One region of the Weizmannia agrestimuris genome, then DNA from elsewhere that is predicted to be linked to it. Evidence: riboswitches for the same ligand, from Rfam matches in the RefSeq annotation. Region 1 holds a riboswitch; the other holds the start of a gene.

Region 1 (5,782 bases):
CCGAACGGCGGTAAATGTTGTACGTCCGGTGGTCTAAATCAGGCGCTGTAACCGGAAATCTGTAATCCTTTTTTTCTTCCATATAATAAGGCTGGAAAACCGGGTCAATGCTTGCTGTCGAGCCGGCAATAATCGAAGTGGTCGCATTCGGTGCAACCGCCATTAAATATCCGTTCCGCAAGCCGTATTTTTTCACTTCTTCAGCAAGCGCCAACCAGCGTTCACTTGTGTAGCCTTTACCGGTAAAATAAGCGCCGGTGCTCCACTTGCTGCCTGGAAATGCCGGATAGCTGCCTTTTTCCCTGGCTAATTCCATGCTGCTTTTAATCGCATAGTAGGCAATGTTTTCGTACAGTTTATCCGCATATTCGACGGCTGCTTCCGTTTCCCATTCAATTCCCTCAAGTGCCAGCAAATGATGCCAGCCAAATGTGCCAAGCCCGACCGCACGGTACTTTTTGTTCGTGATTTGCACTTGTTTAATGGGCAACGTATTGACATCAATCACATGATCGAGCATGCGGACCTGGATGCGGATAAGCCGTTCGAGCACCCCGTCCGGGACAGCTTTCCCAAGATTGATGGAACTCAAGTTACAGACGACATAATCCCCGGAACGGTATTTCTTTACGATCACATTTTCTTCTTTGATCCATTCTTCAATCAGCTCAGTCGGGGACTGGTTCTGGGCAATTTCCGTGCATAAATTGGAGCAGTAAATGATCCCTTTGTGGCTGTTCGGGTTTTGCCGGTTCACTTCATCGCGGTAAAACATAAACGGCGCTCCTGTTTCAAGTTGCGATCTCATGATGCGCTTCATAATCTCGATCGCCGGAACTTTCCTTTTCGAACGGAGATCGGCATGGATGCACGCCTCATATTTTTCACGCCAGCTCCCTTTTCCCTTCTCTTCATCGTAAAAATCTTCAAGAGCAAACCCCATGACTTCTTTTACTTCATGCGGATCAAAAACATACCAGTCCCCGCGCTTTTCCACCTGTTCCATAAAATAATCTGGGATGCACACGCCTGTATAAATATCGCGGGCACGGAGCCGGTCATCGCCGTTATTTAACTTCAAATCGAGAAAATCTTCAATGTCGCGGTGCCACACATCGAGGTAGACGGTAATGGCGCCTTTTCTTGTCCCGAGCTGGTCAACGCTCACTGCCGTGTTGTTCAGTTGTTTGATCCACGGCACCACACCACTCGACATGCCCGGGAAACCTTTAATCGCGCTTCCCCGTCCACGGATTTTTCCCATATACACACCGATCCCGCCGCCGTTTTTCGAAAGCTGGGCGATGTCGGTGTTACTGTCATAGATTGATTGCAGGCTGTCCGCCACTGTATCAATGAAACAACTCGAGAGCTGGCCATGCGTTTTGCCCGCATTCGCGAGCGTCGGGGTTGCGACCGTCATGTACAGATTGCTGAGTGCCCAGTACGCTTCCTTCACATGTTCCATCCGGGTTTCCTGCTGTTCATCCTGCATCAGGTACATCGCAATCACCATCCAGCGCTCTTGCGGCAGTTCATAGACATGCTTTTCAAAATCACTTGCCAGATAACGGGTTACGAGCGTATAGAGGCCGGGATACGTAAAAAGCAAATCCTTCTCCGGGTCGATTAGGCGGCCGAGCGTTTCTATTTCCTGCTTTGTATATTTGTCAAGCAGTTTTGGAGAATAAATGCCTTTTTCTACCAGCTGCCTGATCAAATCATAGAAAGACCCGTACTTGAGGGTTGGATCATAATGCCGGTTTTTGGCGGCTTCGGCATAAAGCTTATGTAAGTAAATTCTCGCTGCAAAGAATGTCCAGGTCGCACCTGCTTCATCGATATTTTCAAGGGCATGTTTAATAAGTAGATCTGTTTTTTCCACCAAAGAGGCATCCTGGTCCCATAACTTTAAAATCTTTTCCTTATAAGCGCCGGTTTCAATCTCCAGGCCTGCAGACATTTGATCAATGAGCTGCAAAATCATTTCTTTTGATTCCAGTTGAATAGATATCACGTTTTCTCCTCCCTTTTTTGAACGCAAAAAAACCGTTCATTTCAGGGGGATGAACGGCAAAAACGGCAGAAAAACAGCATCCGTGATCATCTGTTCCGCCGTTTCCCGTTCCCGCACCCCGAAGAATAGAAACTTCGAGTATTGGCAGGTCTCCTGGCTTGTGTTTCATTCTAATGAAGCCCTTCCCATACCGCCGCCAAAAAAAGCAGCCGGTACAGTGGTTCGCTCTTTCGTCCACACTGACAGTTGCGGGGGCAGCTCCGGTTTCCCACCGGATTCCCTTTTCAGGCATTTCAAAGCCACCAATACTCGCATACTATATTTAGTATTTTTTTGTTTTAGAATTTCTATATGTTGTTATCCTACCATATTCGACAAAAGATATCAATCCTCAGTTACGTTGAATATGTTTCAAGTTTGTCCGTAAAAAGATGCCGAATACGGAGCAGCCTTCTTCGCCTTTTTCCTTAAGGAATGGATTTTCACAGTCCGTTATCCATTTTAGACGATTGAGGGAGCAGGTACAATACATCGGTTTGACTTTACCCATTAAATTTCTCCCCCACACATGACATTGCAAAAAACCAGAAGCACAATGGCAAAAATTTTAAGCGTTTCCTTCTCATAGGGGCGCTCTTCGTAAAGCACTGGTGAAAATGTGGGCTGCTGCCTTCACATAGAACCCGGCTACGTTAAGGGAGCATGGAAAAACGAAGGTCTTTCTTCACATAGAGCCCGGCTATGTTAAGAAAGCTTGAAAAAATGACGGCCTTCCTTCACATAGAGCCCGGCTACGTTAAGAAAGCTTGCAAAATTGACGGCCTTCCTTCACATAGAACCCGGCTATGTTAAGGAAGCTTGCAAAATTGACGGCCTTCCTTCACGTAGAACCGGCTACGTTAAGAAAGCATGCAAAAACGACGGCCTTCCTTCACATAGAACCCGGCTACGTTAAGAAAGCATGCAAAAACGACGGCCTTCCTTCACATAGAGCCCAGCTACGTTAAGGAAGCACGAAATAACGAAGATCTTCCTGTTAAGGAAGCTTGAAAAAAACGGAGGCCTTCCTTCACATAGAACCTGTCTACGTTATAGAGGCAATCCCGATTAGCCCGTTATTCCCGCCCCTTTCAAGCAGCAGTTGCAAAAATGAAAAAGTTGATCCAACAACCGCGACCTTTCTGGGCTGATTCGTATACGTCTTTCAGGTTGCAAAAAAAGAAAAGGTTGGGACCAACAACTGGCCTCAACCTTATCCTTTTTTAATTCGTCTTCACTGCTTGAACTTGATAGCCTGTTTTTTCAACGATTTCTTTCAATTCATCTGCCGAAACCTTTGCCTCGTCAAAATCCACTTTTGCTTTGCTGGCGTTGAAAAGTACTTTCACATTTTCCACACCTTCCACTTTGTCCAGCGCGCCTTCTATTTTTTTCATACAAGACGGACAGGTTAACGTTTCTAATTGCATCACGGCTTTTTTCATTCCGTTTCCCTCCTTTTGTTTTTATTTTACATGCCGCACTGGTTTCCGTAATTGATCTCCATCAAGTTGGCCGATTTTGCTGATCTTGAACTTCTGCCGTCCGCCCTTTGGTGCAAATCCGATCAACCGCATTGCATTTAGAATAACAGCTAAAACGCTTCCTTCATGGACAAACATCCCGGCTGCAAGGTCTACTTGTCCCCGAAGAACACCAACAAGCAAAAATACGACGACCGAAAGTGCAATTGCTATATTCTGTTTCATATTCCGCATCGTTTTTTTCGACAGGGCAAAGGCATGGGCATATTGGGAAAGCTTGTCTGCCATCAAAACGATATCAGCCGTTTCGATAGAGATATCCGTTCCGCCTTTCCCCATGGCAAGCCCGATATCTGCCGTTGCAATCGCAGGGGCATCATTCATGCCGTCTCCTGCCATCGCCACAACAGCTCCTTCCTCTTTCAGTTTCTTCACATAGTCCACTTTTTCATCCGGAAGCAGCTCTGCATGAAAGGCATCAATACCCAATTGGTTGGCGACGGCTCGGGCGGTATGGCGGTTATCGCCTGTTAACATGACGATCCTTTTGATCCCGGCAGCGCGCATGTCCTCCAAGGCAGCCCGGGCATCTTCACGGATTTGGTCGGCGATGGACAGAATGGCTTCCAACTTTCCATTGACCGCAATAAAAATAGCAGTATTCCCCATTTTTTCACGATCGGTTGCGTAACTGCCCGCTGATGGAGAAATGGTGATGCCTTGTGCTTCCATCAATTTGCGGTTCCCCACAGTAATGGCTATGCCATCAATGGTTGCCGTCATGCCTTTCCCTTTTATCGCTTCACCTTCCTGCAAGTGATACCGGTTAAACGGGATGCCCCTTGCTTCTGCTTCTTTCACAATCGTTTGGCCGAGCGGGTGTTCAGAAACGGTTTCCGCCTTGGCCACAAGCCCGAGCACTTCCTCTTCGCGCCTTGTGCCAAGCAGGTGCAAATCCGTGACTTCCGACTTCCCTTTTGTCAGCGTGCCGGTTTTATCAAATACGAGCGTATCCACTTTTGACAGTTTTTCCATCACATCCCCGCCTTTGATCAGCGCACCGTGTTTCGCGCCGTTTCCAATTCCCGCTACGTTTGACACGGGAGCGCCAATCACGAGCGCACCTGGGCAGGCAATGACCAGGAAGGTAATCGCTTTGTGAAAATCACGGGTAAAAACAAACACGGCGAGTGCAAGGATGACAATCGCCGGTGTGTAATAGTTTGCAAACCGGTCGAGGAAACGTTCGGTTTTCGATTTTGCATCCTGTGCTTCTTCCACCAGTTCAATCATCTTTGCAAAGGTTGTGTCATTCCCGATCTTTTCAGCGATCATTTCGATATAGCCGGTATCTAAAATCGAGCCGCTAAAAACAGGATCGTTTTCTTTTTTCATGACGGGTGCCGGTTCCCCGGTAACCGCTGATTCATCCACGAATGCCCGGCCGTTTGTAATGATCCCGTCAACCGGAATTTTGCCGCCCGGGAGGACAACCAGCTTGTTCCCTGCCCGGACGCGATCTGCGGCCGTTTTTTTTCGGGTTCCGTCTTCTTGAAGCAAGATCGCTTCCTGCGGGGCCATATCTGCCAATTGCTTTAAAGACGAACGGGTTTTCTTTAATGTCCTGGCTTCTAAATAATCGCCAAACAAAAACAGAAAAGTGACAGCTGCGGATTCCATATATTCGTGGATTAGCAAGGCACCTGCAACCGCCACCGTAACGAGCAACTCAATACTGAACGTTTTCATCCTCGCCGCTTGCCAGGCTTTGATGGCGATGGGAAGGACAGCAGCAACGGTTGCCGCCATCAAAAAACCGTCCCTCCAGGCGTAAAAGCCCATCCATTTCATCCATAAACCAAGAACGATTAAAATGCCGGCGATCCATGCCAGATGATGCTTATGTTGATGGATTTGTTCTAACATTGGAACTCCCCCTCACCTGTTATACGATTATTTTAAAAGAGCCCCTTGCTTTCATCATTGACCCTTGTCAAGATTTTTTAATTTAAAAATACACCGCAGGACGGGTCCATTGAAAAAATGCGCAGGCAAAATTTTGCACACACAAAAAGCGGCGGGTCACCATTATTAGTGGTTTCCCGCCGCTTGTTTATTTTTTTCAGCACTTTTTCAGTGGTGGCCGCCGGCTGACGTTGCCTCATCTGCATACAATAACAGCTCGTCCAAGTCAGGAATTTTGATTTTCTTATTTGGCAACTGCTCTATTAATCCCTGTTTT
Region 2 (5,782 bases), on a different contig from region 1:
TCAGCAAACCCTAATTAGGACTTGCTGAACGAATCCGACTCTGAGTTTGTACCCAATTTGTCAACAAGATTTATCTAAAAATATAGAAGAAACCATCTTTGAAAATGCGATTCTGTCTGCTCTATACTTTGAATCAGCTTTCAAGTGCAAACTTAAATTTTTGCTAAGTCTAGGAATTTTGCTTATTCTCAGCAATCCCTAGGTGAAGGAAGCGAGGAAAATGGACGATCTTTCTTCACATAGGGCGCGTCTACGTTAAGGAAGCACGAAAAAACGAAGGTCTTTCTTCACATAGAGGGTGTCTATGTTAAGGAAGCGCAGAAAAATGAAGGCCTTCCTTCACATAGGGTGCGTTTCAAGTGCAAGTTTTTCCCTGTATTTTTTATAAAACCCTTGCATTCAATTTAAGCAAAAGCCGTGAGCATCCTTGCCAAATCTAGAAATTTTGCTTATTCAGCAAGCCCCAATTACAGATGCTTTGATTGAAGGCGGGATCAAAAATATTGAATTAACATTTACAGTCCCTAACGCGGATATCGCAATAAGAAAAATTACAGAGAAATATAAAGATCGACGTGATATATTGATAGGGGCTGGCACTGTTCTTGATTCCACCACTGCCCAAATTGCACATCTTTCTGGAGCAGAATTTATCGTTTCACCAACTTTCGATAAGGGAACTGCCTTGCTATGTAATCTTTATCAAATTCCTTATATCCCAGGGTGTATGACTGTTAATGAAATGAAAGAAGCGATGCAGGCAGGTGCGGAAATAATTAAATTGTTTCCAAGTAACATTGTCGGCCCGGCTTTTGTGAAAAATGTTAAAGCCCCTTTGCCGCAACTGGAAATTATGCCCTCGGGCGGCATAAACCTGGATAATATGGGGGATTGGATAAAGGTAGGATGCAGAATGATTGGCGTTGGCGGAAGCTTGTTGAAGCCTGCGGAAAACAATGATTTTACGGGAGTTACCAAGATGGCCAGGGCTTTTGTGCGGGAATATCAATTACAGATTGAAGAACTGGGTAATCAGTACGTATAATTTTGATAAGTACAGGACAGCACCTCCTTTGATGGATACTAAGGAGGTGCTAGTGTTTATTGTGCAATTCAATGGAAGCTCGAAAGACTCGCAGTATAAGACAATTAATGCAATATATAAATGAAATCGTATAATCTTAAAAACGTTGCCAATCTTCAAGTAATTTACTATGTCATTTTGTTGCCAATTTTATCCATCCCTATCACAACACCCAAACAAGGCTGCCTGCATGAAACAGGCAGCCTTGGGCTAAATACGATCTATCCGTGCTTTTTCTTTTGTAATCAGTTTGATCAAAATCGGCCCTAAGATCAAATAAAAGAAGAAGTTTCCCGCGGCATGGTAGCTGTCAAACAACAGCCCGCCGAGGTAGTATGTCCAAAATGCAAACGGCCCGCCGATAAACAAATAATTTAATGAAACCATAAAGCCAAACAGGAAGCCGGTAAAAGCTGCATACAAACATAACACGAGATGCGGGATTTTTTTGTATAACTCTTTCTTGCCGAGCAGACCGGAAAGCACCGCGATACTCCCCCACGCAAGAAATTGCATGATCGCAAACAACCCCATGCCAAGAAACATATCGGAACCGAAAACGATTAAAAACGCAAGCGCCAAACCGAAGCGGATGCCGAAAACAAAAGAACTGCAAATGATGATCACCGTGCATGGCTGGACATTCGGGATTGACGCCATCAAAATCCGTCCGGCCACGCTCAGTGCGGCTAGCATGGCAAGAAGCGCCATTCTCCTTGTCAGCCGTGAAGCGTTCTTCGCTGACTTCTTTTTTTCAAGCGGCTGATTCCCCATATTATGCACTCCTATTTAGAATAGAACCAGACAACCTGATCGCCGGCTTTTAATTTATACGTCCCTGCGGAAACGTTTGGCTCTTTTCCGTTTACTTTATATTTCCAGCCGCTCATGCCGCCTTGATCCCCTTCATACTGGCCGTCAATGCCTTTTACATAGGCCGTTGCACCGGATCCGGAATAATCGACGCTTACACCTTCAGAAGCGGTAGCTGTTTTTAAAACGGAAAATGCTGTGTCTCCGCTTTTATAACTGTATTTGCCGCCGAAAACTGGCCCTTTATAGCCCTTTACCGTTAAAGAAACCGTTTCGGCCTTTGCTTTAGATGAGGCTCCCGTGTTGTCGGAAGCACGGCTGTCATTGGAACCGGACGAAGAAGCCCCAGTTGTCGTTTTTGTTGATGTGCTGGATGTGACCGCCGTTTTTGTATTTGTGGCAGGTGTTTCATCCGTTTTGCTGTCTGTCGAAGCTTTAGCCTCAGTATTTTTGGAACGAGCGGCTGAATCTTTCACGTTGCTTCCGGATCCGCCCGTATTGCTTTTTTCATCCGTTTTGATACTGCCAGCGTCGTCCGTTTTCTTTCCGGATGTATTTTCTTTTGCTGCCGTACTCTTTTCCTTTGCTGCAGTGTTTGCAACTTGTGTTGTTTCTGAATAGGTTTTAACGGTTTTCGATTCAAAATGGAAACCGTCGATCAAAAACCAGGCGCCGAATGCAATCAATAAGACGGCAATACTATCAATGATCATGCTTTTATATTTCATTCCTGCTCATACCCCCAGAAATTTTTTACTGATGATTAGCAGGATGACGCCTGCACCCGCAGATAGGGAACCGACCCAGCCGTGCACAGGAGAAATACCCGTTGTTTTGGTAATAACGACTTTTTTCGGCTCTTGCTGCACATCTTCTGCAGGGGTTGCCTGGTCAGTTGCAGCTGCAGGCTTGTCCTCTTTTTTTGCATGTGAAACTTTTTCTGCTTTTGCCGGCGTTTGATTTTTAGTTGCAGCTGGCTTTTCTACCGTGTTGGTTTTTGTGATGGTGTTGTTGTTTGTAATTGTATGATCTTTCGTAATCGTATTCGTTTTGGTGACGACTTCTTTCGCATGCTTTTCAACCACTTTTGCAGCGGCAGCAGCTGGACTTTGGCTGGTGGTTTTGCCAGTCCCATTATTATTTGGAGAATTGCCGCTACCTTTACTCCCGGTATTGCTACTGCTCGAATCCTTGTCCCCGGCACCCGAATCGGTTGCGTCTGTACAGGCAGAATAGGAGCTGCTTACTTTCCGGAAGTTATACAGGGTATCCCCCTTGAGAAAAAGGTCATAGGCGACAAGGGCCTGGAAAACCTGTTCTGTTGAAAAGCTATCTGAAGATTCGCTTGCCGTTTGCCACTTGTACCCGCCGTTTTTGGCATCTTTATAGGTGCTGAGCGCAGAAATTGGATTCATGCCTTTTTTAACAAAATCATCGGTTGACGGGTCAACGCCGACAGAGACAAGACCGATGATGGCCTGGGCGGTTGTGCACGAATTGTCAAAGCTGGCGTTTTCTTTTTCTGCTGCCTTCAAGTATTTAATGCCATCCCGGATTGCCGTGTTCACATCTTTATCATGTTTATCCTGATAAGTGCCAAGCGCGGTCAGTACCATGCCGGTTGAGTCAACATCCGAATTTTTGGCGGTCAAACTCCAGCTCCAACCGCCGTCCGGAAGTTCCGCATCAACCAGTTTTGCTGCAATTTTAGCAGGAGTATTCGGTGCATCACTCGGAATCTCATAATTATCCGTATTCAAAGCGATTAAATCATAGGCATATCCGGTTACCGAGCTTTCTGCCGCCGTATCGTATACGCGTTTGATCAAATTCTCTCCTTGAAAGTTTTCCGGATCCTCTCCAATCGCTTTTAGAGCAATGATGGTCTTAACGAGTTCCGTACCGGTTAACTCTTTGCCTTTGGCTCTCACCCGGTTTATTAAAACTTTCCGGTACTGCTTTATCTCATGGGCTGTTAGCAAATTCTCCTTTGCCAGTGCGGCTACTGCAAAATCCGAGTTTAAAGCGGAAGATTTAAAATATGATGCCGTATCCTTTATATCTTTGCAGACAGATACTGCTGCAAAACTGTGGATTGGAACTGCAAATGCCAAAACAAAAACAATTCCCAGAAAGAGTCTTCTTGCGCTTTTCCCCACCATTACCGCTCTCCTTTCATAAAAAACCCCTTGTACAAAAGAGGTATACAAGGGCAAAATTTTTTTCGCCTATACCTCGTAGGCTTCAAATAAACCGACAGCTTGGGAGAAAGATCTGACTTAGGAAAATGTTTTCCATCACAGTGGCGGGACCGTACAGGAATTTCACCTGTTTCCATCGCCCAAGCCCGTATTTAGATGTCAGTAATTAATTATAGAACAACCCCTGCCTGTTGGAAAGGACAATTTCTGCCACTATTTCATTGACAAACAAGCGGTGCTGTGCTAAAAAATAAGATGTTAGCACTCTGGTGTTAGGAGTGCTAAAGGGACATTGCCATCATCTATACATATAAAGGAGAGATCGAAGTGGCGGTAAAGGAATTTAAAGCAGAATCCAAACGGCTTCTCGACATGATGATCCACTCGATTTACACGCAAAAAGAAATTTTCTTGCGTGAGCTGATATCCAACGCCAGCGACGCGATTGATAAAATTTATTACAAAGCTTTGACAGATGAAAATTTAACATTTGATAAAGACAGCTACTACATTAAAATTACCCCGGATAAAGAAAACCGGACGCTGACTGTTTCTGATACCGGGATCGGCATGACGGAGACGGAACTGGAAGAAAACCTCGGCACGATCGCGCAAAGCGGTTCGCTCGCTTTTAAACATGACAATGAAATGAAAGACGGGTATGATCTTATCGGCCAGTTCGGCGTCGGCTTCTACTCGGCGTTCATGGTGGCAGATGAAATTACCGTCATTTCCAAGGCTGCGGGGAGCGATCAGGCTTATAAATGGCAGTCGAAAGGTGCGGAAGGCTATACGATTGAGCCGTGCGAAAAAAACGGCAACGGTACGGATATTATATTGAAGCTGAAAGAAAACACAGAGGATGAAGACTACGATCAGTATTTGGAAGAGTACCGGCTGCGGGCCATTGTGAAAAAATATTCCGATTTTATCCGCTACCCGATTAAAATGGATGTAACGGAAAGGCGCCTGAAAGAGGGCAGCGATGATGAATACGAAGAGGTCAAAGAAGAACAAACGCTCAACAGCATGGTCCCGATCTGGCGCAAAAACAAGAGTGAGCTGACAGATGAAGATTATGAGCAATTTTATATGGAAAAGCATTACGGCTTTGACAAACCGGTCAAGCATATTCACATCAAAGTTGACGGCACCGTGCGTTACAATGCAATTCTTTACATTCCGGAAAAAATTCCGTTCGATTATTATACGCCGGAATATGAAAAAGGGCTGGAACTGTATGCGAATGGCGTTCTGATTATGGAAAAATGCCCGGATCTTTTACCGGATTATTTCAGTTTTGTCAAAGGGATGGTCGACTCCGAAGACCTGTCTCTGAACATTTCGCGGGAAATGCTCCAGCACGACCGTCAGCTAAAACTGATTGCGAAAAATATCAAAAACAAAATCAAGCGTGAACTAGCTAACCTTTTAAAAGAAAACCGTGAGCAGTACGAAGCATTTTTCAAATCATTCGGGCGTCAGTTGAAATTCGGGGTATACAATGAATTTGGCGCGCACAAAGAAGATTTGCAGGATCTCCTGATGTTTTATTCTTCAAAAGAGAAAAAGCTTGTTACGCTTGATGAATACGTAAGCCGCATGCCGGAAGACCAAAAATACATTTATTACGCAACCGGTGAGTCGATTGACCGGATTGAAAAATTGCCGCAGACGGAACTTG

What was found. A riboswitch is a leader RNA that binds a small molecule or an ion and turns the genes downstream of it on or off. The one in region 1 is predicted to bind cobalamin.
Region 2: it holds a riboswitch for cobalamin, as region 1 does, so the genes downstream of both, NFR98_RS10540 (prenyltransferase/squalene oxidase repeat-containing protein) here and NFR98_RS12355 (ribonucleoside-diphosphate reductase subunit alpha) in region 1, are expected to answer to the same signal.

The regions. Positions count from the first base shown of each region.
Region 1 is NZ_CALPDC010000037.1:4,047-9,828, forward strand. It holds gene NFR98_RS12355 (ribonucleoside-diphosphate reductase subunit alpha) at 1-2,017, opposite strand, end outside; cobalamin riboswitch at 2,144-2,339, opposite strand; gene NFR98_RS12360 (heavy-metal-associated domain-containing protein) at 3,280-3,501, opposite strand; gene NFR98_RS12365 (heavy metal translocating P-type ATPase) at 3,523-5,466, opposite strand; gene NFR98_RS12370 (Crp/Fnr family transcriptional regulator) at 5,674-5,782, opposite strand, start outside.
Region 2 is NZ_CALPDC010000026.1:25,260-31,041, reverse strand. It holds gene NFR98_RS10555 (bifunctional 2-keto-4-hydroxyglutarate aldolase/2-keto-3-deoxy-6-phosphogluconate aldolase) at 428-1,045, shown strand; gene NFR98_RS10550 (ECF transporter S component) at 1,295-1,858, opposite strand; gene NFR98_RS10545 (DUF4430 domain-containing protein) at 1,870-2,625, opposite strand; gene NFR98_RS10540 (prenyltransferase/squalene oxidase repeat-containing protein) at 2,632-4,059, opposite strand; adenosylcobalamin (AdoCbl) riboswitch at 4,113-4,260, opposite strand; gene htpG (molecular chaperone HtpG) at 4,426-5,782, shown strand, end outside.